DNA from 3 places in the Mesorhizobium sp. M1428 genome. Region 1 is predicted to be linked to each of the others. Evidence: predicted binding sites of a transcription regulator. Region 1 holds the regulator's gene; each other region holds the start of a gene.
The links. The regulator PhoB, encoded in region 1, activates phosphate uptake and scavenging genes when phosphate is short. The targets are predictions, from matches to a motif close to TGTCATNNANCTGTCAT.
Positions count from the first base shown of each region.

Region 2: NKG60_RS12470 (ceramide glucosyltransferase) is a predicted target of PhoB. The motif match lies at 6,040-6,056, and genes of this name have one in related genera.
Region 3: ugpB (sn-glycerol-3-phosphate ABC transporter substrate-binding protein UgpB) is a predicted target of PhoB. The motif match lies at 7,818-7,834, and genes of this name have one in related genera.

Region 1 is NZ_JAMYKT010000017.1:51,044-61,229, reverse strand. It holds gene NKG60_RS22520 (CHASE domain-containing protein) at 1-1,473, opposite strand, end outside; gene NKG60_RS22515 (ATP-binding cassette domain-containing protein) at 1,602-2,396, opposite strand; gene NKG60_RS22510 (sugar ABC transporter permease) at 2,474-3,802, opposite strand; gene xylF (D-xylose ABC transporter substrate-binding protein) at 3,945-4,985, opposite strand; gene NKG60_RS22500 (ROK family protein) at 5,272-6,516, shown strand; gene phoB (phosphate regulon transcriptional regulator PhoB) at 6,526-7,215, opposite strand; gene phoU (phosphate signaling complex protein PhoU) at 7,232-7,939, opposite strand; gene pstB (phosphate ABC transporter ATP-binding protein PstB) at 7,972-8,775, opposite strand; gene pstA (phosphate ABC transporter permease PstA) at 8,772-9,623, opposite strand; gene pstC (phosphate ABC transporter permease subunit PstC) at 9,627-10,186, opposite strand, start outside.
Region 2 is NZ_JAMYKT010000007.1:124,750-134,935, forward strand. It holds gene phoU (phosphate signaling complex protein PhoU) at 1-70, shown strand, start outside; gene NKG60_RS12440 (magnesium and cobalt transport protein CorA) at 187-1,194, shown strand; gene NKG60_RS12445 (GcrA family cell cycle regulator) at 1,284-1,808, opposite strand; gene NKG60_RS12450 (aspartate aminotransferase family protein) at 2,163-3,362, shown strand; gene argF (ornithine carbamoyltransferase) at 3,377-4,288, shown strand; gene NKG60_RS12460 (Hsp33 family molecular chaperone) at 4,451-5,461, shown strand; gene apaG (Co2+/Mg2+ efflux facilitator ApaG/CorD) at 5,540-5,932, opposite strand; gene NKG60_RS12470 (ceramide glucosyltransferase) at 6,161-7,315, shown strand; gene NKG60_RS12475 (O-succinylhomoserine sulfhydrylase) at 7,352-8,542, opposite strand; SAM riboswitch at 8,613-8,690, opposite strand; gene NKG60_RS12480 (2'-deoxycytidine 5'-triphosphate deaminase) at 8,769-9,920, shown strand; gene araD1 (AraD1 family protein) at 9,975-10,186, opposite strand, start outside.
Region 3 is NZ_JAMYKT010000028.1:36,164-46,349, reverse strand. It holds gene NKG60_RS27155 (iron ABC transporter substrate-binding protein) at 1-564, shown strand, start outside; gene NKG60_RS27150 (ABC transporter permease) at 734-2,317, shown strand; gene NKG60_RS27145 (ABC transporter ATP-binding protein) at 2,314-3,396, shown strand; gene NKG60_RS27140 (sn-glycerol-3-phosphate import ATP-binding protein UgpC) at 3,444-4,511, opposite strand; gene ugpE (sn-glycerol-3-phosphate ABC transporter permease UgpE) at 4,519-5,367, opposite strand; gene ugpA (sn-glycerol-3-phosphate ABC transporter permease UgpA) at 5,375-6,259, opposite strand; gene ugpB (sn-glycerol-3-phosphate ABC transporter substrate-binding protein UgpB) at 6,445-7,755, opposite strand; gene NKG60_RS27120 (EAL domain-containing protein) at 8,049-10,186, shown strand, end outside.

The DNA.
Region 1 (10,186 bases):
GGCCTCACGCCAGTTGAGAGCCAATGTCCGGGCGCCGCCGCGGCCTTCGAGCGACCAGTCGACCTTCAGCGCACCGACTGAATTGCCGGCTTCGCCGTGCTTCAGCGCATTCGTCGCCAGTTCGTGAAAAACGAGGCCGAGTGCCTGCGTCGTTTTTTCGTCAAGAAGAACCTCCGGTCCCGACAACAGCCCTTCAGGAAGCTCGCTGCCGAACACCTGGCCAAGCTCGATGCGCAGCAGGTCGCCGAGATCGGCTTTCTGCCAGCGTGAGCGCGTCAGCATGTCCTGGGAAGCCGCCATCGCCTGCAGCCGGGCCGAGAAAGAAGCCGAGAATTCCTGGACGTCGGTGGTGTGCGATGCTGTCTGGCGCGCGATTGCCAGCACCCGCGTGATCGAGTTCTTGATGCGATGCTTCATCTCCTGCAGCATCAGGTCTTTTTCCAGCAGGCTCTTTTCGGTCGTTTCGTGAAGCAGCGAGACCGCCTCATAGGCCCGCTCCTGATAGCGGGCCACCAGCGCGATGGCGCCCGCAAGCAGCAGTCCGAACAATCCGAGCATCACCGGGATGGCGCGCGAGGAAGGTTGCGAGAAAGCACTTGTCGGCCTGAACAGGACGACCCACGGCCGGCCGGCGACGGTGATCTTGCGGGTGACTAGCAGCCTGTCGCCGAGGCCCGAAACAGGCGGCGTTTCCGACTGGAACAGCAGGTTGTCGCTGTCCACCGTGCCGTCATAGATCTCGGTATTGACCGGCAGCAATGGTGCCCGGCTGAGCGCGGCCTGGAACAGATCACGGGCGCGGAAGGCCGCATAAAGGAAGCCGGCAGTCGAGGATCTCGACGCGTTCACGGCGTCCGGCGCGGTTTCGACATTGAGCCGGACGAAGACCAGGAACCCGGTAAAGGTCTGCGCGGCACCCGTATCCTTGCCGAGCTGCACCAGCCCGCTGGCGTGCTGCTGGTCGTCGGCCATCGCCCTTTCGATCGCCTCGCGCCGCGCCGGCCCGGTGAACATGTCGTAGCCGATGCTGGATTTGTTGGACGGATCCAGCGGTTCGAACAGCACGATGGGCGTGCGCCACGGTAAGTTCGTGTCGGGATAGATCGGATGGCTTGCGCCGTGATCGTGCAGGATGTCGCGCTCGACCGCCGCCTCGTTGCCCGTTTTCGCCAGGCGGAGGAAGCCGATGCCGCGCAGGCCGGCGAAATTATTGTTGATGTCGAGCGCGTTGAAGAAAGCCTTGAACTCGCCTTGCGAGATACCGCCATTGCGCGCGTCGAACAGCGCCCGGGTTGAGCGCAGCAGCGACAGGTCCAGGTCGATGCGGCTTTCGATCCGGTTAAGCGCGTCGTCCGCCGTCGCGTCGAATTTAATGCGGGCCGCCTCCTGGGTGGCAAAATACGCAAAACCCGCCATCGTCAGGCTGATCAGCGCGACGGCGATAAAAGCGACAGTCGGAAAAAGCTTCTTCAATGGCTGATACGTCCCGTGGACGGTTCGGCTCTTTATGGGCAAGTCCCGACGCCAACACAATGGCGAGGCCAAAGCATGGTGACGGCTGGCACATTTTGGCGGCTTGTGATTAGCCGGCTAATTCTCATTCATGCGGCAATCTTCAGGGCTCCCGGCCCCGGAAGGGCGCCGGGTGGGCACTTGCCGAGGATGATCATGCCGAGCACTTCGTCCTGGGTGACGTCGGTCGTGCGCGCCGTGCCGACAACCCGACCGTTCTTCATGACGCAGACGCGGTCGGCAAGCTCGAACACGTCGTGAATATCATGGCTGATCAGGAAAATGCCGATGCCGTCGGCCTTGAGCTGCCTGACCAGTTCGCCGACCTGCGCCGTCTCCTGCGGCCCGAGTGCCGCCGTCGGCTCGTCCATGATCAGGATGCGGGCGTTGAACAGGATGGCGCGGGCGATCGCAACCGACTGCCGCTGGCCGCCTGAAAGCTTTACGACCGGCTCCTTGAAGCGTTGGAAACGCGGATTGAGCCTGCCCATCACCTTGCGCGCCTCGGCCTCCATGGCGACGTCATCGAGCGTACCCCAGCCGGTCATCAGCTCGCGGCCGAGAAACAGGTTGGCGGCCGCATCGACGTTGTCGGCCAGCGCCAGCGTCTGGTAGATCGTCTCGATGCCGTACTTCTTGGCGTCGCGGGGATTGGAGATCGAAGCCTCCTCGCCGTTGACGAAAATCTGGCCCGCATCGCGCTTGTAGGCGCCGGACAGGATTTTTATCAACGTCGACTTGCCGGCACCGTTGTGACCGAGCAAAGCCATCACTTCGCCCGGGAAAAGATCGACCGAGGCATCGTCGACGGCGCGAATGCCGCCGAAGGCGATGGAGATGTTGCGCATGTCGATCAGCGGCGTGGGAGCGGTCTTGTCTGCCATGCTTGTTCTTCCTCCCTATAGATCCTGCTTGAGCATGATCTTGTCCGACAACCGGTTTCCACCTTGCGGGATCATGCTCAGACCCGTTTGCGATAGACGGTATCGAGCCACACCGCGACCACCAGCACGGCGCCGACAACAATGCTCTGCAGCGGCGAATCGATGCCGAGCAGCACCATGCCGGATTGCAGCGACTGCATCAAAAGCGCGCCGAGCATGGCGCCGAGCACTGTGCCGGAGCCGCCGGCGAGCGACGTGCCGCCGATCACCGCCGCCGCGATGACCAGGAGTTCGTCCAGGGTCCCCAGCGCATTGGTCGACGCATTGAGGCGGGCCGAAGCAATCGCCGCGCTGATCGCGGCCAGCACGCCCATGATCATGAACACCTTCATGGTCACCCAGCGCGTGTTGATGCCGGCGAGTTCCGCCGCTTCCGGGTTGCCGCCAATGGCAAAGACATAGCGGCCGAAACGGGTGCGTTTGGTGATGAAGGTCATGACGATGCCGACTGCGACAGCGATCAGCACCGGTATGGCGATGCCATGGGCGATGAACAGCCCGCCTTCGGGGAGGGTGATGCCGTTCCGCTGGGCGTACTGGCGAACGATGCCGATCGGCCAGGGATAGGAATTGGCGATCCAGACAGCGCCGAGGATGGCGGCACAGGCGACAACACCGAGCAGGGTCTCCGCCCAGACGGGGCGCAGCGGAAATTTGAACCGCTTGCGCTGCGACCGGCCGTTGAGCAGCATGAAGGCGACGCCCACACAGGCGAGAATGCCGACGATCCAGCTTGCGGTTGCGCCGATCGAGCCACGCGGCCCGCCGCCCATGAGCTGGAAGGTGGCGTCGAGCGGCGCGACGGTGCGCCCGCTCGTCATCAACCATGCCATGCCGCGCCAGACCAGCAGGCCGCCCAGCGTCACGATGAAGGCCGGAACCTCGAGATAGGCGATGATAAAGCCCTGGAACGCGCCGATCAGGAGGCCGAGCGCCACGCCGGCAGCCAGCGCGATGATCCATATCCAGGGATTTCCAAGCTGGAACTCCATGACGCGGATGAGGAATTCGGCCTGCGCCACGCCCATCACCATGCCGATCACGCCTTCGACGGAGCCGACCGAAAGATCGATGTTGCGCATCACGATGACCAGCACCATGCCGGTCGCCATGATCGCGACCGAGGAGGTCTGCACCGACAAGTTCCAGAGATTGCGCGGCGTGAGGAAAAGCCCACCCGAGAGTATGTGGATCCCGACCCAGATGACCAGCAGCGCGCCGACCATGCCGAGCATGCGCGTGTCGAGTTCGGTTGCCTTGAGAAATCGGGCAACGATGCCGAGCTCGGATTCACGCGCCCGGTCTGCCGTGCTGTCGACCGGCGTGTTGGAAGTCGTGTCGGTCATCATGTTTCTCCCGCCGGGTTGCCGTCTGCCGCGGATGCCGGAAGCGGCCTAGAAGTTATCCGCCGGAAGCGGAAAAACAACTCTTGTTGAAAAAACGCCGCGGCGAGCGGCCGCGGCGTTCGGACGTCTCGGAAACGTCGGCTCAGTTGCAGACTGCAACAGTGCCCGCCGCCACGCCGGCGCAGACCTCTTCTTTCTTGATCCAGCCGGCGTCGATGACGACGTTGAGGTTATCCTTGGTGATGGCGACCGGGGTCAGGAACAGCGACTTGACGGTATTGCCGCCGGGCGTGGTGAAATCCTTCACGCCGGCAATGTCGGTCATCTGCTTGCCGTCGGCCAGTTGCGAGGCGATCTCGGCGGCGTTCTTGCCGAGCTCGCGCGCATCCTTCCACACCGACACAGTCTGTGTGCCGAGCGCGATGCGGTTCAGCGCGGCGTGGTCGCCGTCCTGGCCCGAGACCGGAACAGATCCAGCCAACCCTTGCGCCGTCAATGCTGCGACGACGCCGCCGGCAGTACCGTCATTGGCCGCGACCACTGCATCGACCTTGTTGTCGTTCGCCGTCAGGAACTGTTCCATGTTTTTCTGGGCGTTGGCCGGCAGCCAGCCGTCGGTATAGGCCTCGCCGACATTCTTGATCTTGCCGCTGTCGATAGCGTCCTTCAGCACTTCCATCGAACCGGCAAACAGGAAATCGGCATTCGGATCGGCACCCGAGCCCTTGATGAAGACGTAGTTGCCTTCCGGCTTCACCTTGAACACTTCGCGGGCCTGCATGCGGCCGACTTCCTTGTTGTCAAAGGTCAGGTAAAAGACGTCCTTGTTCTCGATCAGCCGGTCGTAGCCGACAACCGGAATACCTTCGTCCAGCGCCTTCTGCACGGCCGGCCCGATGGCCGAGGCGTCCTGCGCAAGGATGATCAGTGCGTTGGCGCCCTGCGAGATCAGGCTCTCGACGTCGGTGAGCTGCTTGCCGGGGTTGGACTGCGCGTCGGCGGAAATATACTTGTCGCCGGCGGCCTCGATGGCCGCCTTCATTGCGGCCTCGTCGGTCTTCCAGCGCTCTTCCTGGAAGTTCGACCAGGAAACGCCGATGACCTTGTCTTTAGCCTGCGCCACCGACGCCAGCGCCAGCGTCATGGCGACACCCGCCAGAATGGCGGTCGTGAATTTCTTCATCATATCCTCCCTGCGCCGCGTACGGCGTGACCAATTGGCTCAAAGACCAGCTTAGAAGCTCTAATTTTTTCGAGCCTCGAAAAAATACTGGCCCGATCTCCGGCTGCTGTCAACATCGATTCTGATGGATTTTGATGACTTTGCGAGTTTTTTCGAGCGTCGGAATAAACGATGACAGCGCCACCCGCATCTGACACTATTTGCCTGCATCCGACACTGTTTGTCGGACATTACCGACGGCTTCCGGTTCATGAGCGGCCGCGGCAACCGGGAGGAAAGCAAAACGATGTCGGTCGGAATCCGCCATGACGATTTGCGCCGGCGCAACCGGGCGATGGTGATCTCGGCGGTGCGCCGGGCCGGCCAGCCATCGCGTACTGAGATCGCAGCAACCACCGGCCTCAGCCATTCGACCATATCGGCGATCTCCTCCGACCTGATACGGGAAGGCATCCTCGCCGAGAGCAAGGCAAGCGAGCCCGTTTCGTTGAAACGCGGTCGTCCGCAGGTCGGCCTCGCCCTCAACCCGGAAGCTGCGGCGGTGTTGACCGTGGTGTTGTCGCTGAATTTCCTGTCGGCCGCCATTATCGACTATGCGGGACAGGTGGTCGCCGAGGAACAGCGCCGGCTGGACACGCTGACCATGCCGCGCGACGAACTGATCCGCGAATGCATGGCCATCGTCCGGCGCCGACTTGAGGATCCAGACCTTGACGTCCGCAGTGTCGCCCGCATCGCCCTAGCTATCCAGGGCATTACCGACTCCCCTGCACGCGCCATGCTGTGGTCGCCGATCACGCCGCAGACCGACATTGCCTTTGCCGACATGCTGGAGGACGAATTCGGCATCCCGGCAACGGTGGAGAACGACTGCAATATGATGGCGGTGGCTCTGCGCTGGCGCAAGCCGGACCGCTATCGCGACGACTTCATCGCCATCCTGCTTTCGCATGGCATCGGCATGGGGCTAGTGTTGAAGGGCGAGCTGTTCACCGGCACGCATTCCTCGGGCGGCGAGTTTGGCCACATGATCCATCGTCCAGGCGGCGCGCTCTGCCGTTGCGGACGACGCGGCTGCATCGAGGCCTATGCCGGCAACTACGCCATCTGGCGCAACGCCAGGCAGATGAGCGAAGACAGCGAACCGGTCGCCGACGTCAGCGACGCCGACATGCGCGCCCTGGCGGCCCGGGCGCGCGAGAAAGATGGGCCGGAACGCGAGGCCTACTGCAAGGCCGGCGAAGCGCTGGGTTTCGGTCTCGGCTCGCTGTTCGCGCTGATCGATCCGGCACCGGTCGCGATGGTCGGCGCCAGTGCCGCCGCCTTCGATCTGATCGAGCCGGCCTTGCGCAAGGCAATCGCACAGACCGCCGGCGGCCAGCATTCCGGCTCGATCTCTTTCGACACTGAGCCGAACGAATTGCCGCTGATCCGCGAAGGCTGCGCGATGCGGGCGTTAAGCTTCGTCGACCAGGAGATTTTCGCGCCGGGCGCGCAAATGAGGCCCGGCGTCCGAAAGAACGTCGCCTGACCAGGCGGATCAATCTTCCCTGATCGCATAACCGGCACCGCGGATGGTGCGGATGACATCCGGCATGCGGCCGTTATTGACGGCTTTGCGCAGCCGGCCGACATGGACGTCCACTGTGCGTTCGTCGATGTAGATCGTCTCGCCCCAGACATTATCGAGCAACTGGCTGCGCGAGAAGACGCGGCCCGGATGCCGCATCATAAACTCCAGCAGCCGGAATTCGGTCGGTCCGAGCCTGATCTCGCTCTTCTTGCGATAGACCCTGTGCGATTCGCGATCGAGCACGATGTCGCCGACCTTCAGCACGCTGGACAGCACTTCCGGCTTGGCGCGGCGCAGCAGCGCCTTGACCCTGGCCATGAATTCCGGTGTAGAAAACGGTTTGACCAGATAGTCGTCGGCGCCGGTCGAAAGACCGCGCACCCGGTCGCTCTCCTCGCCGCGCGCGGTCAGCATGATGATCGGCAGCCGCTCGGTTTCGGGGCGCACCCGCAACCGGCGGCAGAGCTCGATGCCGGAAACCGCTGGTATCATCCAGTCGAGCACCAGAAGGTCGGGCACATTCTCCTGCAAACGGATCTCGGCTTCGTCGCCGCGTGTCACCACCTCGACCTGGTAGCCTTCGGATTCGAGATTGTAGCGGAGCAGCACACCCAACGGCTCCTCGTCCTCCACCACCATTACTCGTGGTGCGATCATCAGCTGGGCACCCCCATCATGTCACCGGCGCGGACATTGTCGTTTCGTCCTGCTTCGGACGATTGACCGGCAATTGCTCGCCGGTCAGCACATAATACGCATTTTCGGCGATGTTGGTGACATGGTCGCCGATCCGCTCCAGATTCTTGGCGCAGAACAGCAGGTGCGTGCAAGCGGTGATGTTGCGCGGATCTTCCATCATGTAGGTCAATAGCTCGCGGAACACGGACGTGTATTTGACGTCAATGCGCTCGTCGGCGGCACGCAGCTTGGCCAACGCGGCCGCATCGCCTGCAGCATACTCCTCGATGACGCCCTGCACCTGGATGAGCACCAGCTGCGCCATCGCGTCGATGGAATGCGACAAGTCGCGCGGCGTGACGCTGAGGCCGACCGCACTCACACGCTTGGCGATATTCTTGGCAAGGTCGCCGATGCGTTCGAGGTCGCCGGCCATGCGGATCGCTCCGACCACATGGCGAAGATCGTGGGCCATCGGCTGGCGTTTGGCGATCAGGGTGATGGCGCGGTCGTCCAGTTCGCGTTGACGCGCATCCATGATGGCGTCGTCGGAAACGACGCGTTGCGCCAACACGTTGTCGGAATTCAACAGGGCCTTGGTCGCCCCGCCGACCATCGAACCGGCGAGGTCGGCCATGTCGCGGATCAGCTTGCTGATCTGCTCGAGATCCTCGTCGAAAGAAGCGACTGTGTGTTCGCCCATGGTCCTGTCCTCATATGCATGATCGGAACGGCTCAGCCGAAGCGGCCGGTGATATAATCCTGCGTGCGCTTCTCGCGGGGCGACGTGAAGATCTTCTCGGTCCGGTCGAACTCGACCAGTTCACCCAGATACATGAAGGCGGTCTGGCGCGACACGCGCGCCGCCTGCTGCATGTTGTGGGTGACGATGACGATCGTGTAGTCGGCTTGCAATTCGTCGATCAGTTCCTCGATCTTGGCGGTCGACAATGGGTCGAGTGCGGACGCCGGTTCGTCGAGCAGAATGACTTCCGGCTTCACGGCCACGGTGCGGGCGATACAGAGCCGCTGCTGCTGGCCGCCGGACAGGCTCAAGCCGCTGGCGTTGAGTTTGTCCTTGACCTCGCTCCACAGCGCGGCGCGCTTCAACGCCTGTTCGACGCGGCCGTCCATCTCGGACTTGCCGAGGTTTTCGTAGAGCCTGACGCCGAAGGCGATGTTCTCGTAGATCGACATCGGGAACGGCGTCGGCTTCTGGAACACCATGCCGATCTTGGTCCTGAGGAGGTTGAGATCCTGCGACCGGTCGAGAATGTTTTTGCCGTCGAGCAGCACCTGGCCCTCGGCTGTCTGTTTCGGGTAGAGCTCATAGATGCGGTTGAACACACGCAGCAGCGTCGATTTCCCGCAGCCCGAAGGCCCAATGAAGGCCGTGACGCTGCGCTCGGGCAGCGACAGGCTGATGTCCTTTAGCGCCTTGCTCTGGCCGTAGTAGAAGTTGAGGTTCTTGACCTCGATCTTCGTCTTCTCGGCGACCGTTTCGGTCATCGTCATGTCCGGGGACAACATCTGTGTCATCTGTCCTCTCTGCGTCCGGTAAGGCTGCGGGCGAGGATGCTCAAGCCCAGAACCGTCAGGGTGATTATGAGTGCGCCGGTCCACGCCAGTTGCTGCCATTCCTCGTAAGGGCTGAGAGCGAACTGGAAGATGGTCACCGGCAGGCTGGCCATCGGCGCGTTGATATTGCTGCTCCAGAACTGGTTGTTGAGCGCGGTGAAGAGCAGCGGCGCCGTCTCGCCGGAAATGCGCGCTATCGCCAGCAATATGCCGGTGACGATGCCGGATAATGCGGCGCGGTAGGCGACCGAACGGATCACCACCCAGCGCGGCGCGCCGATCGCGGCACCGGCTTCACGTAATGCGTTCGGCACCAGGTTGAGCATGTCTTCGGTGGTGCGCACGACCACCGGAATGACCAGGATGGCAAGCGCAACGGCGCCGGCAATGGCCGAGAAATGCCCCATTGGCCGCACCATCAACTCATAGACGAACAAGCCGATGATGATCGACGGCGCCGACAACAGGATGTCGTTGATGAAGCGGACGACGGTGGTGATGCGCGAGAAACGTCCATATTCGGCCATGTAGGTTCCCGCCAGCACGCCGATCGGCGTGCCGACGACAACAGCGATGATCGTCATCAGCAGGCTTCCCGCAATGGCATTGAGCAGGCCGCCGGCCTCGCCCGGTGGTGGCGTCATCTCGGTGAAGACCGCAAGCGAAAGCCCGGCCGTGCCCTTATAGACCAGCGCGCCGAGGATGAGCGCCAGCCAGGCAAGCCCGATGCCGGCGGCGACGACGCAAAGCGCCATCATCACCGAATTCCTGGCTTTGCGGCGGCTGTGGAGCGATGAGGATGTCGACATCGGTCAGGCTCCCGTACGGGCGTCGATCCGCATCAGCATATAGCGGGCGGCGGCAAGGATCAGGAAGGTGATGACGAACAGGATCAGGCCGAGCGAAACCAGCGAGGAGGTGTAGAGATCGCCGTCGGCTTCGGTGAATTCATTGGCGATGGTGGCCGAGATGGTCGTGCCCGGCGCGAACAGAGAGGCGCTGATGCGGTGGGCGTTGCCGATGACGAAGGTCACCGCCATGGTCTCGCCGAGCGCCCGGCCGAGGCCAAGCATGACGCCGCCCATGATGCCGATGCGGGTATAGGGAATGACCACGCGCCGGGTCACTTCCCATGTCGTGCAGCCGATGCCGTAGGCCGATTCCTTCAGCACCGCCGGCACCGTATCGAAGACGTCCTTGGTGATCGAGGTGATGAAGGGCAGCACCATGATGGCGAGGATCAGCGCCGAGGTCAGAAGGCCGATGCCGTAAGGAGGGCCGGCGAAAAGGCTGGATAGTCCCGGCACGCCGTGGAAGATGTTGATTATGAAGGGCTGTATCGTCGTCTGCAGGAACGGCGCGAACACGAACA
Region 2 (10,186 bases), on a different contig from region 1:
GCCGGCCGATCGTCCGAAGGGCGACAAGACGGACAAGATTGTTCTTCCGGCAACCCAACCAGCGAAGTGAGTTCTCTCCGCACTGGTGCGAATTTCGGATTCGCCACCTGAGAGACAATTGCGCTAAGCTCTCGACACGCCGACTTCTCAGTTCCGCGATGAAGGCCCCGCCTTCAGGAGGCTGCGATGGAATATGTCCGCGAGTTTGCTCCCGCGCCGCCGATGTCGGGCATCATCGCTTGCGGCGTCTATACGGCTGGGCGGCGCATCGCCGACATTCCGATCGAGGAAGCCGGCGAATGGGCCGGGAAGCCGGGCCACGTGGTCTGGATCGGACTGCTGGAGCCCGACCGCAATTTGTTGCTGCGCGTCCAGGCGCAATTCCATCTGCATGAGTTGGCGATCGAGGACGCCGAGCATCCGCACCAGCGACCGAAGATCGAGCAATATGGGGATGCCCTGTTCATCGTTGCCCGCACGGCGCAGCTGATCGACAGCCGTGTCACCTTCGGCGAGACGCATCTGTTCGTCGGCGCCGGCTATATCGTCAGCGTCAGGCATGGCCCGTCGACCTCCTACGCAGCCGTTCGCCAGCACTGGGAAAGCTGCCCGCATTCCCTTGCCAAGGGCGAGGATTTCGTCCTCTACGCCATTCTCGATTTCATCGTCGACAACTACATGCCGGTGCTCGAGCAGATCGAAAACGAGGTCGAGGCGATCGAGGACAAGGTTCTGCTGAAACCGATGACCGGCTCCGATATCGAACGGCTTTATATGCTGCGCCGCGATCTCTTGCGCCTGCGTAATGCGGCCCTGCCGCTGGTGGAGGTCTGCCGGCGGCTCACCAGCGCCGATCTGCCGCAAATCCACACAGCCATGCACCCACTGTTTCGCGACGTCACCGACCACATCCGCACTGTCCAGGAAAAGATCGACAGCCTGCGTGAGGTTCTCGCCTTCGCCTTCGAGGCCAGCCTTCTGGTCGGTCAAAGCCAGGAGACGGCGATCTCCAAGAAGCTTGCCTCATGGGCCGCCATCCTGGCGGTGCCCACGGCGTTCGCCGGCATTTACGGCATGAATTTCAGCGACATGCCGGAACTGAGGATGGAATATGGCTACCCGGCCGTCCTGGCGGCGATTGCCCTGATCTGCACGTTTCTTTACTGGCGGTTTCGCAAGAATGGGTGGCTATGAAGCGTAGGGCAGTAGGATATCGCTTCTGACCACGCTTCTCTGCAATTCACCACATACTGCCGTACTGCCCTATTCCCCTACTCCCCTAACTATCTGCTCCGCCGCCGCTCCGATGCCGGCTGAAACGCCACGCGGGCGTGGTACTTGCAGTAGGGCCCGGTTTCGGCGGCGTCGTTGCCGCAGAAATGGAAGTCTTCCGAAAGCGGATCGCCATTCGGCCATTTGCAGGTGCGCTCGTTCAGCTCGACGAGTTGCAGATGCCGCGAGATCGGCACGACGACGTTCTCGACCGGGCGAATATAGTGGCGCGCCACCGGTTCGGCATCGAACTGTGCCTTGAGCGCGGTCGCACCGATCGACATCGACGTGGTGGCATGGCGCGTGGCGCTTGCTGCCCGGGACACCGATTTCTGGATCGTCGATCCCTGTGCCGTCTTCTTCTGGCGTGCCGGTGAGGCGGTCGTGCGTCCGCGACCGGACAGTTTCAGCCGGTGCACTTTGCCGATGACCGCATTGCGGCTGACCCCGCCAAGCTGTGCGGCGATCTGGCTGGCGCTGAGGCCCTCTGACCACAATTTTCTGAGAAGTTCGACTCGCTCGTCAGTCCAGTTCATGAGACCGCGCTCCTGCTGAAACGTGCGGCAATCGGAATCCATTCCCGACCCGGCTTCTGCCGGGCAGACACCACATATATCGGGTGATTAGGTCCGCCGCACGAAATCTAGTTATTTCTCTACTACAATTACCTTATGCGCTGACTCGGTGACAAGAGTCCCAACGCCAACACGAATCGGTTTTTTCGGTTTTCCCCAACTTGCCCGGTCGCTTATGAGCCGGCGTTGTGCTGGAGGGCTTGCCGCACGTCCTTACGCGACCTTTTCGTTGACTTCACGGCCGAAAAACACGATAAGCCACAAGGGCCGCCGCTTTGGCGGCTTTTTGATTTTCCGGTTCCGGAGACGCATATAATGAGCGGTTCGGCGCTTTTCGAGACCTTTGTTCGCGCACCCCTGGCTTTCGACCACGGTGAAGGCACCTGGCTGGTCACTGATAAGGGCGAGCGATATCTCGATTTCGCCGGCGGGATCGCCGTGAATTCATTGGGCTACAGCCATCCGCATCTGGTCGCGGCCCTCACCGAGCAGGCCGCCAAGCTCTGGCATGTCTCCAATCTGTACGAGATTCCGGGACAGAGCCGGCTCGGCGAGCGGCTGGCCGACGCCAGCTTCGCCGACAAGGTGTTCTTCACCAATTCCGGCGCAGAGGCGCTCGAATGCGCCATCAAGACGGCGCGGCGCTACCACTTCGTCAAGGGCCATCCCGAGCGCTACCGCACAATCACCTTCGAAGGCGCTTTCCACGGCCGCACCCTGGCCACCATCGCCGCCGGCGGCCAGTACAAATACCTGGAAGGTTTCGGCCCCAAGGTCGACGGCTTCGACCAGGTCGGTTTCGACGATATCGATGCGGCCGAAAAGGCGATCACGCCTGAGACCGCGGCGATCCTGATCGAGCCGGTGCAGGGCGAGGGCGGCATCAGGCAAGTGCCGACGCAATCGCTGAAGCGCCTCAGGCAGCTCTGCGATCAGCACGGGCTGCTCCTGATTTTCGACGAGGTCCAGTGCGGCGTCGGCCGCACCGGAAAGCTGTTCGCGCATGAGTGGGCGGGTGTAACCCCCGACCTCATGGCGGTGGCCAAGGGCATCGGCGGCGGCTTCCCGATGGGTGCCTGCCTCGCCACCGACGAGGCAGCGGTCGGCATGACCGCCGGCGTGCACGGCACCACCTTCGGCGGCAATCCGCTGGCGATGGCGGTCGGCAACGCCGTGCTCGACGTGGTGCTGGAGGACGGCTTTCTCGAGGACGTCCAGCGCAAGGCACTGCTGTTGAAGCAGGGGCTTGCAGGCGTCGCCGACGAATTTCCGGATGTTATCGAAAGCATCAGGGGCACCGGCCTGATGCTCGGGCTTAAATGCGCGATGCCCAACACCAAAGTCACGGTGGCACTGCGTGACCAGCATCTCTTGACGGTTCCGGCCGGCGACAACGTTATCCGCCTGCTGCCGCCTCTCACCGTCACCGACGCCGAGATCCACGAAGCGCTCGAGCGCATTCGTGCCGGCGCCAAGAGCCTGGCGGATGCCATCGTCGCTGCCGCAGCGAAGTAATCCTGGAATTCCTGATGTCCCTTCGCCATTTCACCGATCTTTCCGCCGTTTCCGAAGGCGATCTGCGTTTCATGCTCGACGACGCAGCTGTGCGAAAGGCAAGGCTCAAGGCCGGCGAACGCAGCAAGCCGCTCGAAGGCAAGGTGCTGGCGATGATCTTCGACAAGCCGTCGACGCGGACGCGCGTGTCGTTCGACGTCGGCATGCGGCAGTTGGGTGGCGAGACGATCATGCTGACCGGCACCGAGATGCAGCTTGGCCGCTCGGAGACCATTGCCGACACGGCCAAGGTGCTGTCACGCTATGTCGATGCCATCATGATCCGCACCACCTCGCATGACCGGCTGCTGGAACTGACGGAAAACGCTACGGTTCCCGTCATCAACGGGCTGACCGACGAGACCCATCCCTGCCAGCTGATGGCCGACATCATGACCTTCGAAGAGCACCGTGGTCCGGTGGCCGGCAAGACGATCGCCTGGACCGGCGACGGCAACAACGTGCTGCATTCGCTGCTGGAGGCATCTGCGCGCTTCCGCTTCAAGCTGAACATCGCCGTGCCCGAGGGCAGCGAACCGGCCCAGAAGCATGTCGACTGGTCGAAAGCCAATGGCGGCAAGCTGAAATTCACCCGTTCGCCCGAGGAGGCCGTTCACGAGGCCGATTGCATCGTCACCGACTGCTGGGTGTCGATGGGCCAGGAGCACCGTGCCCGCGGCCACAATGTCTTCCTACCCTACCAGGTCAATGCGGCACTGATGGCGAAAGCCAAGCCTGACGCGCTGTTCATGCACTGTCTGCCGGCGCATCGCGGTGAGGAGGTTACCGACGAGGTCATCGACGGACCGCATTCTGTGGTGTTCGATGAGGCGGAGAACCGGCTCCATGCCCAGAAGGCGGTCTTGGCCTGGTGCCTGGGCGCTTGATAAGGGCCGCCTTGATCCGGGCTGGCCTGATCTGCGCCGCGTTGATCCGGGCCGCCTTGATCCGGGAGTGGGTGGTGCCTATCTCAGGCGCATCACGCAAATCGAGCGCGTCTCGTCGCATGCGCCCCGGAGGGCGGCATCGCCGCGCCCCGGAGCTTTGTCATGTTGGAAACTCATCAATTGGCTGAACATAAACCCAAGCTCGGCGAATTCGGCTACGCCGGCGACGACCATGTCGTGCCGTTCGAGGTCGGCCCGCTCGACGTGCGCGGCCGCACCGTCCAGCTCGGGCCGATGCTCGACGCTATTCTCAGCCGCCACGACTATCCCGAGCCGGTCGCCCGCCTCCTGGCCGAAGCCTGTGTGCTGACGGTATTGCTCGGAACTTCGCTGAAGTTCGAGGGCAAGTTCATTCTGCAGACCCGCACCGACGGGCCGGTCGACATGCTGGTCGCGGATTTCTCCACGCCGCACGCGCTGCGCGCTTATGCCCGCTTCGATGCCGACCGGCTGCAGGCTTTGACTTCTGCCGGCGAGACGTCACCGCAGACGCTGCTCGGCAGCGGCGTCCTGGCGCTGACCATCGACCAGGGCGCCCACACGCAACGCTACCAGGGCATCGTCCAGCTCGACGGCGTCACGCTGGAAGATGCCGCACGCACCTATTTCCGCCAGTCGGAGCAGATTCCGACCGACCTCCGGCTTTCGGTTGCCAAGCTTCTGACGCCCGGCGTCGGCGGTGCCCGCGAGCAATGGCGGGCCGGTGGCTTGCTGGCACAATTCCTGCCGCAGTCGGCGGAGCGCATGCGCGTCCCCGACTTTCCCGGTGGCGACGGCGATCCGCGTGAGGAAATCCACGACCCGGCCGACAATTCCTGGCAGGAGCTGCTGGCGCTGCTTGGTACTATTGAACCGACCGAGCTGATCGATCCGACGATCGGCGCCGAACGGCTGCTTTACCGGCTTTTCCACGAGCATGGCGTCCGCGTCTTCGGCGGGGTGCCGGTCGCCGACCAGTGCTCATGCTCGAGGGAGAAGATCCAGGGCATCCTCGAAGGCTTTTCCGCCGAGGAGATCAGGGACAGCACCGAGGATGGCAGCATTCACGTGGCCTGCGAATTCTGTTCGAAACAATATGACTTCGATCCGGCGGAATTTGCAGCGGCTCAATAACGAGCATCAGTGCGGCTGCCTTCGCAGAACTTGGATTTCCTCGCCCCCGCAAGGCGGGGAGAGGAATCCAAGTGAACGTCAATTGACGGTGCGCCGCGTGCCCGGCAAATCGAGCGAGAAGGCGGGGATGGCGACGTCGAAGGTCTCACCCCGTTTGTTGCGCATTGTGTAGTGCCCGACCATGATGCCGGACGGGGTCGAGAGCGGGCATCCAGACGTATACTGATAGCTGTCGCCGGGGTTGAGTCCAGGTTGCTCGCCGACGACCCCGGGGCCGCGCACTTCCTCGACCTTGCCGGTGCCGTCGGTAATGTGCCAGTAGCGCGACAGAAGCTGCACGAAGTCGTCCGACTGATTGTCGATGGTCACCTGGTAGCCCCAGACATAGCGGTTTTGTGGCGGGTCGGAGTGATCCTCCAGATAGAACGGCCTGACCTGCACTTCGATGTTGCGGGTGACGGCGCTGTACATAAACTGCTCCAAAGCAATGTAGATGGAACTTTCGATGCTCAGCGCAGTTTGGTCAACGATGCGCGGCATCTTCTTGCCCGATCTCAAGCGCAGGTGCCGAAAAACAATGTCATTTGAGTGACACATGACAATGATGGTGTGCAGGCTTGTGCCGGGCGACTCAGCGTTTTGTCGATTTGTTGAAAACGGCCGTCATGCGGCCAGCATTTCTGGAGTGACCAGATCTCGATGGAACCGACATTCGCAGCCGCTCTCCTTTCCATAGCCCTCCTTCTTTCAAATCTCGCCAGCATCCTGTTAGCCTTGCTGAAGCTAAAGCGACCAGCCAGGATTGCACCGCCCGCGGCCAACGCGCCGCCGGTATCGATCGTCATCCCGGCGCGCGGCGTCGAGCCGTTTGCCGAAGAGACGCTGGAGCGCGCCTTCTCCCTCGACTGGCCGCGCTACGAACTCATCTTCTGCGTCGCCCATGCCGACGACCCGGTGGTCGAGCCGATCACCGCCGCAATGGCGCGCTTTCCAGCTATTCGCGCCCGCCTTTTAGTCGGTGACGACCGCATCAGCGGCAATCCGAAACTCAATAATTGTGTGAAGGGTTGGGAGGCGGCGCATTATCGCTGGGTCATCCTTGCCGATTCCAACGTGCTTATGCCGAGCGATTACGTCCAGCACCTGATGGCGGCGTGGCGGCACGACACCGGCCTCGTCTGCTCGACGCCGATCGGCTCGCGGCCGGACGGCTTCTGGGGGGAGGTAGAATGCGCCTTTCTCAACACGCTGCAGGCGCGCTGGCAGTACGCTGGAGCGGCGCTCGGCCTCGGCTTCGCCCAGGGCAAGAGCATGTTGTGGAACAAGCCCATGCTCGACGCCAATGGTGGCATCCGCGCGCTTGCTGCCGAGATCGCCGAGGACGCCGCCGCGACCAAGCTGGTCAACCGGCTCGGACTGCGGGTCAATCTTGTCGCCTCGCCCTTCGAACAGCCGCTCGGCCGGCGCACGCTTGGCGAGATCTGGTCGCGGCAGGCGCGCTGGGCGCGGCTGCGCCGCGTCACCTTTGCACTGTTCTTTGCCCCCGAAATCCTGATCGGCGCGGCACCGCCGCTGGTGCTTGCGCTGGTTGCCGCGGCTGACGCCGGCGTCAGCCTGCCGGCCACCGCCACCGCCGTGCTGGTCGCGGCCTACCTGCCGGAATGCGCCTTGGCCTCGGCCAAGGGATGGCACCTGTCGCTGCGCACGATCCCGGCGATGATGGCGCGAGACCTGATGCTTCCCGCCATTTGGGCGCGCGGATGGCTGAGCGGCGCCGTCGATTGGCGAGGCAATGTGATGACTATCCAGAGCAAGGCCGTCGCGGAGCTGGAACAGACCCCGTCCGGCGCCTGATCGGCGCGTCCCCGCTCGCCTCTGTTCGTCCAGCCCTTATCCGGCAACTCTCAGCGCCTGCTGGATGTCTTCGAGCAGATCGTCGGCGTCCTCAAGGCCGACTGACAGCCTGAGCGTGCCCGGTCCGATGCCGAGCTCGGCGCGGGCCTCATCGGTCAAGTTCTTGTGCGTCGTCGTCGCCGGATGGGTGATCAGGCTCTTGGCGTCGCCGAGATTGTTGGAAATGAGCACGATTTCGAGTGCGTTCTGGAAGGCAAAGGCCGCCTGCTTGCCGCCCTTCACATCCAGGCAGATCAGCGTCGAGCCGCCCGACATCTGCTTCTTGACCACGGCCGCTTGCGGGTGGTCGGCGCGACCGGGATAGATGACGCGGGCGATTTGCGGGCGCTCGGCGAGGAAATCCGCGATGCGGCCGGCACTTTCCGTCTGCTGGCGTACGCGCAGCGGCAGCGTCTCCAGGCCTTTCAGCAGCGTCCAGGCATTGAAGGGCGAGAGGCTGGGGCCGGTGTGGCGGAAATAGTCATGCAGGTTCTCGTCGATCCACTTCTTGTCCGACAGAACGATGCCGCCAAGGCAGCGCCCTTGGCCATCAATATGCTTGGTCGCGGAGTAGACGACGATGTGGGCGCCGAGCTGCAGGGGTTTCTGCTGCAAGGGCGTGGCGAAGACATTGTCGACGATCAGCCTGGCGCCGATCGAATTGGCAAGTGCCGCGACGGCGGCGATGTCGACCACCTCCAGCGTCGGATTGGTCGGGCTTTCCAGGAAGAACAGTTTGGTGTTCGGCTTGACCGCCTTTTGCCAATTGGCGATGTCTGTGCCGTCGACCAGCGTTGCCTCGATGCCGTATTTCGGCGCCAGCGTCTCGATCACCCAGCGGCAGGAGCCGAACAGTGCGCGCGCCGCCACGATATGGTCGCCAGCCTTGGCGCTGCACAGCAATGCTGCCGTCACCGCCGCCATGCCGGATGCAGTGGCGCGCGCGTCCTCGGCTCCTTCCAGTGCGCACATGCGTTTTTCAAACATGTCGACGGTCGGATTGGCATAACGCGAATAGATGAAGCCTGGCTCCTCGCCCTTGAAGCGGGCTTCCGCCGCTTGCGCCGTCTCGTAGACATACCCTTGGGTGAGATACATCGCCTCGGAGGTCTCGCCGAAGCTGGAACGCAGCGTCCCGGCATGCACGAGTGCGGTCTGAGGCTTCCAGTCGCGCTTCTTGGTCATCATTCTATCCAAACACCAAAATTGGTCCAAACAACAAAAAACCGGTCGCGAAAGTCGCAACCGGTCCATATGGCCTTGCGGCCCGACGGTCCTTTAGCGACTTGTTTAACGTGGCTGCAAGCCGACCGGCCAAATCACCACGGGATAACGAGCTTTAGACCCGCGCCACGCTTGCGTCAATTGCCGGCATGATTAAGAGGGTTGTACCAAGCAGGTGCCAAAGGCGTCCATGGTCGGACCTGCGACAGAACAAGACCTCGCCCGGCGTTCGAACGGAGCCAGACCCTTGCGGCAGACAGGCATTCTTCCCGATCAGGATATTTCCGCGCTGTTCCAGACGGGCGCGCTAAAATCGCCGCGCACGCTCGATGCCGATCAGATCCAGCCGGCCAGCCTTGACCTCAGGCTCGGCGACAAGGCTTGGCGGGTGCGTGCTTCCTTCTTGCCCGGCCCGGACCACAGGGTTGTCGACAAGCTCGACCGGCTGAAGCTGCACGAGATCAACCTCGCCGAAGGTGCCGTGCTGGAAACCGGCTGCGTCTACATCGTGCCGCTGCTCGAAAGCCTGGCGCTGCCCGCGCATATTTCCGCCTCCGCCAACCCGAAAAGCTCGACCGGACGGCTCGATATCTTCACTCGGGTGATGACCGACCGTGGCCACGAGTTCGACAAGATCGCCGCCGGCTATGAAGGTCCGCTCTATCTGGAGGTCAGCCCGCGCACCTTCCCGATCGTCGTTCGCACCGGCTCGCGGCTGTCGCAGATCAGGTTCCGCACCGGCAATGCGCTCTTGTCGGAAAGCGACCTGCACGAACTGCACCGCGCCGAGATGCTGGTCGCCACTGAACCGCCCAACATCTCAGGCGGCGGCATCGCGCTGTCGATCGACCTCGACGGCGACAAGGATGGGCTGGTCGGCTATCGCGGCAAGCACCACACCGGCCTGGTCGACGTCGACAAGCGCGCCGCGCAGGATGTAGTCGATTTCTGGGAGCCGCTCTACAAGAGCGGCGCCGGCGAACTGGTGCTCGATCCGGACGAATTCTATATTCTGGTGTCGCGCGAGGCGGTGCATGTGCCGCCGCTCTACGCCGCCGAAATGACGCCCTTCGATCCGCTGGTCGGCGAGTTCCGCGTCCATTATGCGGGTTTCTTCGACCCGGGTTTCGGTCATTCGGCGTCAGGCGGCACCGGCAGCCGGGCGGTGCTCGAGGTACGCAGCCACGAAGTGCCGTTCATCCTCGACCACGGCCAGATCGTCGGACGGCTGATCTACGAGCACATGCTGAAACGGCCGCAAGCGCTCTACGGCACAGACCTCGGCTCGAACTATCAGGCGCAGGGCCTGAAACTGTCCAAGCATTTCCGCGCCGCGCGCTGAGGTTGGAACTGCCATCTCCCCCACGAGGGGGGAGATCACGCTGTCATCGACGCCTCAAAGCGCCTTCACCGCGACCTTCACCGGCTGCTCGATTTCAAGCGGGTTGCGCAGAGGCAGGCCGAAATCAGGGGCCTCGATTTCGAACACGTCGCCGGCCTCGGTCCTGACGCCGTCGGCGAAGGACAGCGTCGCCGTGCCGAACATGTGCACATGCACGTCGCCCGGCTGGCGGAAGGCCGAGTATTTGAAGTGGTGATGCTCGAGAT
Region 3 (10,186 bases), on a different contig from region 1:
GATCTCGCCGATCCGAGCTGGAAGGGCCGTTGGGCCGCTTCGCCCTCCGGCGCCGATTTCCAGGCGATCGTCAGCGCGCTTCTGCAGCTCAAGGGTGAGGCAGCGACGGCCGAATGGCTAAAGGCAATGAAGGAGAATTTTACCGCCTATAAGGGCAACAGCACGGTGATGAAGGCGGTCAATGCCGGCGAGGTCGAAGGCGGCGTGATCTATCACTATTACTACTACGGCGATCAGGCCAAGACCGGCGAAAACAGCAAGAACGTCGAGTTGCACTATTTCAAGCACCAGGATCCCGGCGCTTTCGTCTCGGTTTCCGGCGGTGGCGTGCTGGCCTCGAGCAAGCACCCGAAGGAAGCGCAGGCTTTCCTGACATGGGTCACCGGCAAGAGCGGCCAGGACGTGCTGAAAACGGGTGATTCCTTCGAATACGCAGTCGGCAAGGGCGCCGAGTCCAATCCGAAGCTGGTGCCGCTGGCCGATCTGCAGGCGCCGAAAGTCGACGCGACGACGCTGAACTCGAAAAAGGTGACCGACCTGATGACGGCGGCCGGCTTGCTTTAGCCGGCGTTCGTCCTAAAAGGGCAACCGACTGCGCTCCTGTGGGAATTCGCTTTCCGCGCGAGCGCTCTGTTTTCAAGATGGCATTTGCCTATGACCACAAGCTACTCGCGAGATTATCCGCCGCCGATCGTTTCCGCCTCCGGGCGGAGCTGGCACAACGTCTGATCTGATGCAATCTACGATCGATCTCGCACGCCCAGGCTTGCCGGCCGACACCACGGCCGTGCGGGCACGTCGTTGGTCGGTCTCATGGATTTCGCTGGCCGCCGTCTTTGTCTCGCTGGTTGCGCTGCTGCCGCTTGCCTTCATCGTCTGGGTGGCGATGCACACCGGCTGGGAAACCGTGGCGGCGCTGGTGTTCAGGCCGCGCGTCGGCGAACTTCTGGTCAACACCAGCCTGCTGGTGGTGCTGGCGGTGCCGATCTCGATCGTGCTGTCGGTGGCGCTGGCCTGGCTGACCGAGCGCAGCGATCTGCCGGGTGCCCGCCTATGGGCCTGGCTGTCGGTCGCGCCGCTCGCCATTCCCGCCTTCGTCCACAGTTACGCCTGGATCACCATGGTGCCCAGACTGCACGGCCTGTGGGCCGGCGTGCTTGTGTCGGTCATTGCCTATTTCCCGTTCCTCTATCTGCCGGTGGCGGCGGCCTTGCGTCGGCTCGATCCCGCTCTCGAGGATGCAGCGGCAGCCCTTGGTCTCGGCCCGTGGCGTGTGTTCAGGCGTGTCGTGCTGCCGCAGCTCCGGCTCGCCATTTGCGGCGGCTCCCTGCTGGTCGGCCTGCATCTCCTGGCCGAATACGGGCTCTATGTCTTCATCCGCTTCGACACCTTCACCACCGCGATCGTCGACCAGTTTCAGTCGACCTTCAACGGTCCCGCCGCCAACACGCTGGCCGGCGTGCTGGTGACCTGCTGCCTTGTGCTGCTCGGGCTGGAGGTGCTGGTGCGCGGCGAGGAGCGCTATGCCCGCGTCGGCTCGGGTGCCGCGCGCCACCAGCAGCGCACGAACCTAGGGCGCGCCACCATTCCTTGCCTGCTGCTGCCCGCCATTACCACGCTGCTGGCGCTCGGCGTGCCGTTCGTCACTATCGGCCGTTGGCTTGTGGCCGGCGGCGCCGATGTCTGGCGGCTCGACGAGATCGGCCTGGCGCTTGGCCAGACGCTGTTCCTGGCGATTGCCGGCGCGCTGCTCGCCACCGTCGCGGCAATGCCGATGGCGTGGATTTCGATCCGCGCGCCGGGGCGGCTGCAACGCGTCCTGGAGGGCTGCAACTATATCGTCGGCGCGTTGCCCGGCGTCGTCATCGCCCTGGCGCTGGTCACCACCGCCGTGCGTATCGCCATGCCGCTCTACCAGACCCTGTTCACCATCCTGGTCGCCTATGCGCTGATGTTCCTGCCACGCGCCCTGATTAGCCTCAGGGCGTCGATCGCACAGGCGCCGGTCGAGCTCGAGCGCGCCGCCTCCAGCCTCGGCCGGTCGCCGCTCAAGGCGCTGTGGTCGACGACCATCCGCCTGTCGGCGCCGGGCGCCGCAGCCGGCATGGCGTTGGTCGCGCTGGGTATCATGAACGAATTGACCGCAACCCAGATGTTGGCGCCCAACGGCACCCGCACGCTGGCCATGGCGTTCTGGTCCTATAGCGGCGAGATCGACTATGCGTCGGCGGCGCCTTATGCCCTGATCATGGTGGCGATGTCGCTGCCCTTGACCTGGCTGCTCTACGTCCAGTCGAAGCGGATGGCCGGGCGATGAGCTTTCTCGAGCTGAGCGGCATCCACAAGCACTACGGGCCCGTCGCAGCACTTGCCGGCGTCGATCTCAGCGTGGCCAGCGGCAGCCGTACGGCAATCGTCGGACCGTCCGGTTGCGGCAAGACCACGTTGCTGCGGCTGATCGCCGGCTTCGAGGCGCCGGACCAGGGCCGCATCGTGCTCGACGGCGAGGTGCTGGCCGATGGCGACACGGCCGTGCCGGCGCATCGCCGCGGCATCGGGCTGGTGGCGCAGGACGGCGCTCTATTCCCGCATCTGAGCATCGCCGCCAATATCGGCTTCGGCATGGGCCGTCACGAGGAAAAGCGCAGTGAGCGCATCACTGAGCTCGCCTATGTCGTCGGGCTGGACAAAGGGATCCTGAAGCGCCGCCCGCACGAACTCTCCGGTGGCCAGCAGCAGCGCGTCGCGCTCGCCCGCGCCATGGCGATGAAGCCGCGGCTGATGCTGCTCGACGAGCCATTCTCGGCGCTCGACACCGGCCTGCGCGCCTCGATGCGCAAGGCCGTGGCCGAGCTCCTCGAAACAGCCGGCATCACCACCATTCTGGTCACCCACGACCAGGCCGAGGCGCTGTCATTCGCCAGCCAGGTCGCGGTGATGCGCGACGGCAACTTCTCGCAGGTCGGCACGCCGCGCGAGCTCTATTTCAAGCCGAAGGACAGGATGGTCGCCGAGTTCCTCGGCGACGCCATCGTCCTGCCGGCAAGGATCGCCGATGGCTTCGCCATCTCGCCGCTTGGCCGCATCGCCGTCGACAGCCCGGAGCGGCGCGACGTCGCCCGCATCATGCTGCGGCCGGAGCAGGTGTTGCTGAAACGCACATCGCGTGAAGGCATGTCCGGCACGCCGGACATGCTGTTCGGCGAGGTGACCGAATCGGAGTTCGCCGGCTCGATGTGCACCATCGCGGTGCGTCTGTTGAACAGCCCCGATCCGCCTGACGCCGCCGCCATCGGCAACACGCCGTTGATCCTGCGCAAGCCGGGCATGGACGCGCCGGCGATCGGCGAGATCGTCCGGCTGACCGTGTCGGGCAAGGCGCATGTGTTTGCCTGAACGGTTTTGGACACGCATAGCACCGCTCGGCAGATGAAAGACCAGTCTCAATCGACCCGTTTGCCGGCCTGATCGAACCAATGCAGCTTTTCGGACCTGGCCACGACGCGCAATTGGTCGCCTGGCTTGGCGCTGGCGCGGCCTGAGACGCGCACCACGATGCGGCTGCCGGCTGCCACGCAATGGAGAAAGCTTTCGGCACCCACCGGTTCGACCGCTTCCACTGTCGCCGGCAGCCCGAGCGCGCCGGCCGGCGCCTCTGCCGCGAAGGTGATATCGGCGTCCTCCGGACGAAAGCCGAGTGTCACCGCCTTGCCCTGTCGAGGCGCCAAGCCAATCACAGTACCGTCCGCCAATACCAAGCTTGGGAAGGCCCCTGTGAGCGCCAGCAGATTCATCGGCGGTGCACCTATGAACGAAGCGACGAAGGTCGAGGCCGGCTTCTCGTACACATCAAGCGGCGCGCCGGTCTGCTCGACCAGTCCGGCGTTCATGACCACGAGGATGTCGGCCAGCGTCATCGCCTCAAGCTGGTCGTGCGTGACATAAACCGAGGTGACGCCAAGCGAGCGCTGCAGATTCTTGATCTCGATGCGCATCTGCCCGCGCAATTTCGCATCGAGGTTGGACAGCGGTTCGTCGAACAGGAAGACCTTCGGGTTGCGCACGATGGCGCGGCCCATGGCGACACGCTGGCGCTGACCGCCGGAAAGCTCGCGCGGGCGCCGATCGAGAAGCGCCGAAAGCTCCAGCACCTTGGCTGTCGAGCGTACCCTGCTGTCGATCTCGTCCTTCGGCGTGCCGCGGTTGCGCAGGCCATAGGCCATGTTGTCGTAGACCTTCATATGCGGGTAGAGCGCGTAATTCTGGAACACCATGGCGATGTCGCGTTCGGTCGGGCCAATGGCGTTGACCACCTTGCCGTCGATGGCGACTGTACCGGCAGAAATCGTCTCCAGCCCGGCGATCATCCTCAGCAGCGTGGACTTGCCGCAGCCGGATGGGCCGACCAGCACGCAAAGCTCCTTGTCGGGAATGGCGATGGAGACGCCCTTCACTGCCTCGACACCGCTGGGATAGACCTTTTTCACGTCCTTCAGATCGACGGCCGCCATTAGCTTCTCACTTTTCGGATTCGACCAGGCCGCGCACGAACCAGCGTTGCATCAGCACCACGACGAGGATCGGCGGCACGATGGCCAGCATTGCCGTGACCATCACCAGGTGCCATTGGGTGTCGGCATCGGCAAAGGAAACCATCTTTCTCAGCGCGATGACGATGGTGTTCATGTCGTTGCTGTTGGTGACGAGCAGCGGCCAAAGATACTGCGTCCAGCCATAGATGAAGAGGATCACGAACAGCGCGGCGATGTTTGTCCGCGACAGGGGCACCAGAATATCGAAAAAGAAGCGCCATGGCCCGGCACCGTCGACACGCGCCGCCTCGACCAATTCACCCGGTATGGTCATGAAGAACTGGCGAAACAGCAGCGTTGCGGTGGCCGAGGCGATCAGCGGGATGATCAGGCCGGCATAGGTGTCGATCATGCCGAGATCGACCATCACCTTGTAGGTCGGCAGGATGCGCACCTCGACTGGAAGCATCAAGGTGATGAAGATCAGCCAGAAGAAGGTCATGCGCAGCGGAAAGCGGAAGAACACGATCGCGTAGGCTGACAGGATCGAAATGAAGATCTTTCCGACCGCGACGCCGAGCGCCATGATGGTGGTGTTGAGGAGCAGCCTGCCGACGCTAACACCGCCGATACGACCGATGCCGCCGAACAGCGCCTCGCTGTAATTGTTCAATAGCTGGCCGCCGGGCAACAGCGGCAGCGGCGGCTTGAGGATCGTTTGCAGCGTGTGCGTCGAGGCCACGAAGGTGTAGTAGATCGGAAAAGCCACGATCAATATGCCGAGGATGAGCACGGCATGGGCGATGAAGGTGCGGAGCGGGGACTGGCCGATCATCGCTGCCCTAGCCGTAATGGACTTTGCGTTCCACATAGCGGAACTGGATCGCTGTGAGCGCGATGACGATGGCCATCAGGATGACCGACTGCGCCGCCGAATCGCCCAGGATCAGATTGACGAAGCCGTCATTGTAGACCTTGTAGACCAGCGTCTCGGTCGTCTTGCCCGGCCCGCCGCCGGTGACGGCATGAACGATGCCGAACGTGTCGAACAGGGCATAGACGGTGTTGACGACCAGCAGGAAAAAGGTTGTCGGCGCAAGCAGCGGGAAGACGATGGTCCAGAAGCGCTTGGTTTCGCCGGCGCCGTCCATGGCCGCCGCTTCGATCAGCGTTTTCGGCACCGCCTGCAGGCCGGCGACGAAGAACAGGAAATTGTAGCTGATCTGCTTCCAGGCAGCAGCCGACACCAGCAGGATCATGGCGTGGTTGCCGTTGAGCAGTGGGTCCCATGCGATGCCGAGGCTTCTCAGCAAATAGGCCAACGAGCCGATCGAGGGATTGAACAGGAAAAGCCAAAGCATGCCGGCAATCGCCGGCGCCACGGCGTAAGGCCATATCAATAGTGTGCGGTAGAGGCCTTTGCCGCGCACGGCCTTCTCGGCCATGACCGCCAGCAACAGGGCCGCAACCATGGCAACGATCGCGGTTGCAAGCGAGAACACCACTGTGACCTTGATCGAGTTGAGGTAGGCCGGATCGGCCAGCACCTTCCGGAAATTGGCAAACCAGACGAACCTGCTCTTCAGCCCGAACGGGTCTTGCCTGAGCATCGACTGGTAAAGCGCCTGACCGGCCGGCCAGTAGAAGAAAACCAGGGTGATGGCGAGTTGTGGTGCCACCAGCAGGTAGGGCAGGATCTTGTTGGGAAAGACGATGCGTGCAGACAGGCTGATTTCCCTCGCTATCCAGGCATCGCCCACGCGCGCTCGCGCGGGCGATATTCCAACCGACTAATGCATGTCGCCCAAAAGTGCGCAGCGGTTTTGGGATAACGACATTCATAAGAACAAGAGCTTAAAGCGCGTAGCATGTGGCCATTCAAACGCGACGCGCTTTAACCGTGATGGTCTCGTTAGTTGTCCAGGGCTTCCTTGATCGCGGCGTTGCCGCGCGCGACCGCATTGTCGAGCGCCTGCTGGGCGGTTTGCTGGCCGGCCAGCATCTTCTCCAGCTCCTCGTTCTGGATATCGCGCACCTGCGGCAGATTCGGCAGGCGCACGCCCTTCGAATTGTCGGTCGGCGACTTTCCGATCATCTGCAGGATGGGTGTCTCGCGGCCGGGGTTCTTGTCATAGAAGCCTGATTTCTTGGTCGCCTCATATGCGGCGAGCGTCACAGGCAGGTATCCCGACTTCTGGTGCAGATATTCCTGCACATCGGTCTTGGACAGATAGGCAAAGAAGGCGGCAACGCCCTTGTATTCCTCGTCCGACTTGTTGCCGAACACCCACAGGCTGGCACCGCCCGGCGTCGTGTTCTGCGGGGCCCCCTTGGCGTCACTGTCGTAAGGAAGCTGGCCGATGCCATAGTTCATGCCGGACTTGACGATATCGCCGAGGCCGCCCGACGATTCGGTGAAGATGCCGCATTCGCCGGCGAGGAATATCTGCTTGGCTTCGGAGGTGCGTCCGCCATATTTGAACGTGCCGTCCTTGGCCAGGTCAGCGAGCGCCTGGAAGTGGTTGACGAAAATCGGCGCATTGATCTTGAGTTCGACATCACCGCCGGCCAGGCCATTCTGTTGGCTGGCCCAAGGCACGTCATTCCACGCCGCGAAATTCTCCAAGTGGATCCAGGTCAGCCAGGTCGAGGTATAACCGCAAGAGGCGGCGCCGCTCGTCTTAATCTTCTTGGCAGCTTCCCACACCTCGTTCCAGGTCTTGGGCGGATTTTTCACGTCGAGGCCTGCCTTCTGGAAGATGTCCTTGTTGTAGTAGAGGATCGGTGAGGAAGAGTTGTAGGGGAACGACAGCATGGTGCCGTCCGGCTTCGAATAATAGCCGACGATGCCGGGCAGATACTGGCTCTTGTCGAAGGTCATCCCGGCACCGGTCATCACATCGGCCACCGGCTTAATCGCACCCTCGGCCGCCATCATCACGCCGGTGCCGACATCGAACACCTGGAGGATATCGGGCGCTTGGCCGGCGCGGAATGCAGCGATGCCCGCATTCAGCGTCTCTGGATAGGTGCCCTTGAACACCGGAACGAGCTCATAGTCGCTCTGGCTGGCGTTGAAATCCTTGGAGATCTTGTCAACGACCTCGGCGTTGGCGCCGGTCATGGCGTGCCACCAACTGATCTGCGTGACGGCGAAGGCGGATGTGGTGGAAAGCAGGGTCAAGGTGGCGGCAATACCGGCCGCGAAGCCGAAGAACTTCATGTTTCATCTCCCGTTTGTCATTGGCGAAAGGGGCACTTCCGCAAAGCCAATATGTGGCGCTGATGACAATCGGACAACGGTTTTGTTGCGGATCAATGAACATCATTCTTTACTAAAGTGCACTCGCTACCGAACGCGGCGTCAGAAACTACATCACCGCCTTTTCGGCGCAGCGGCGTCGGTTTTCCCCCGAAGACCCGCCTCATGGCCCGCGGGTTAACCATTCGTTAAAATCTCCAAGAGCTAATCAGTCGCACCTCCCCTGTTAGATTTGGCAGACCGAGTGAACCAGGATGCTGACGGTCTATAATTGTATTGTAAGTCAGCACGATCCGAGACTGGTTGCGCTTGCCGCACTCGTCTGTGGAATTTCTTGCTTCTCAGCGGTTAATCTCCTTAAGCATGTCGGCCGATCGACCGAGCGAAACCGGCTTGCCTGGCTGATGATCGCCGCGGCCTCGACCGGGTTCGGCATATGGGCGACGCATTTCATCGCCATGACCGCGTTTACGCCGGGAATACCTAACGCATACAATCCGGCATTATCCGCCTTTTCGCTTGCCGCCGCCGTCATCCTGACCGCGCTTGGGATGTGGGTCGCCACTTTGCGCCGCGGCATCGACCATTTCCTCGTCGGTGGCGCCATCCTGGGCGGCGCCATCGCGACGATGCACTACATCGGCATGGCCGCTTTCGAGGTCGAAGGCCGGGTCGTATGGAACCTGCTCCTTGTCGCGATATCGCTTCTGGCCGGCGTGACCCTTGCGGCACTGGCGCTTCTTGTAGTCTTGCGCCGCCCGTCAGCGCTCGCCACTCTCGGCGGCGCCGCGCTTTTGACGCTGGCGATCTGCAGCCTGCATTTCATCGCGATGGCCGCGGTGTCGATCATTCCGGATTCCGCGATTGAAATATCGGCACATTCAATCGATCCCGTTTCCCAGGCCTTTGCTGCAGCGGTCGCCAGCCTGATAATCCTTGTGCTGTCGGGCACCGCCCTGTGGATCGACCTGCGCTTTCGCCGCCAGAAGCTCGAGGCCGATCGCATGCACGATCTCGCGAATGCCGCGGTGGAAGGTCTGATCGTTTGCGATGGCACCCGCATCGTCAGCGCCAATGACAGTATGGCTAAGCTGACCGGAACAGCGACAGCCACCCTCAACACGATGCAACTCGGCGAGCTTTTCGACGGACGGAGCGCAGCCGATATATCCGGCTTCGGCGAACAGGCGCAGGAAGCGAAATTAAGGGGCAGCGACGGCGCGAGAATTCCTGTCGAGCTGATCGCCAGGAAGATCACCTACTGCGGCAGGCCTCATACGGTGCTTGCCGTCCGCGACATCCGTGAGCGCAAGAAGGCGGAAGAAGAGATCCTCCGCCTCGCGCATTTCGATCCACTTACCGGGCTTGCCAATCGGCGGAGCTTTTCTTCCCGGCTGGAAGCAGAATTCGCATCGATGGATCGTGGCGGCAAGGACGGATATCTGGCGCTCCTGCTGCTTGACCTCGACCGGTTCAAACAGGTCAACGACCTCTATGGCTACGGCGCCGGCGATGCCATGCTGCAGAAGCTGGCGCACTGCATTTCCGGCATCCCGCGCCACGGACAGATGCTCGCACGTCTCGGCGGCGATGAATTTGCCATCATAGCTCCGAACCTCCCCGACCCCCTGGCCGCAGGCAGGATAGCCGAGGACTTGCTGGCGGCGATCCGCGAGGAAAACAGGGTTTCGGTCGGCTCCGGCCTCGTCTCGGCCAGCATCGGCATCGCCTTCTTTCCGCTGGATGCCGAAGACCAGGCCGGACTGATCAGCCATGCCGATACGGCACTCCATCGCGCCAAGACCGAAGGCCGGGACACCTATCGGTTTTTCGAGATAGCCATGGGCACCGCGGCCCGCGACAAGCGCGTGATGGAGCATGAACTGCGCCAGGCGATCGCCCGCAAGGAGTTCCACCTCGTCTATCAGCCGCAGAAGGAGATCCGCGGCGGCAGGATGATCGGCTTCGAAGCCCTGGTCCGTTGGCAGCATCCGGAGCGGGGTGACATTTCTCCGGCCGTTTTCATCCCCGTGGCAGAGGACAGTGGCGCAATCGCCCAGATCGGCGACTGGGTGCTGACGACGGCCTGTAACGATGCTGCTCGCTGGACAAACCCGCTAATGGTCGCCGTCAACGTCTCCGCCGTGCAACTTCACAATCCGAACTTCAGCCGCAAGGTGCACGACGCATTGTCGAGATCCGGCCTGGCCCCCGGCAGGCTCGAACTGGAGATCACCGAAACGGCCCTGGTGAAGGACATGCCGCGCGCGCTCGCAACCTTGAGGCAGGTCAAGGCGCTTGGCGTGCATGTGGCGATGGACGATTTTGGCACCGGCTACTCTTCTCTGTCCAACCTTAGCGCCTTTCCCTTCGACAAGATCAAGATCGACGG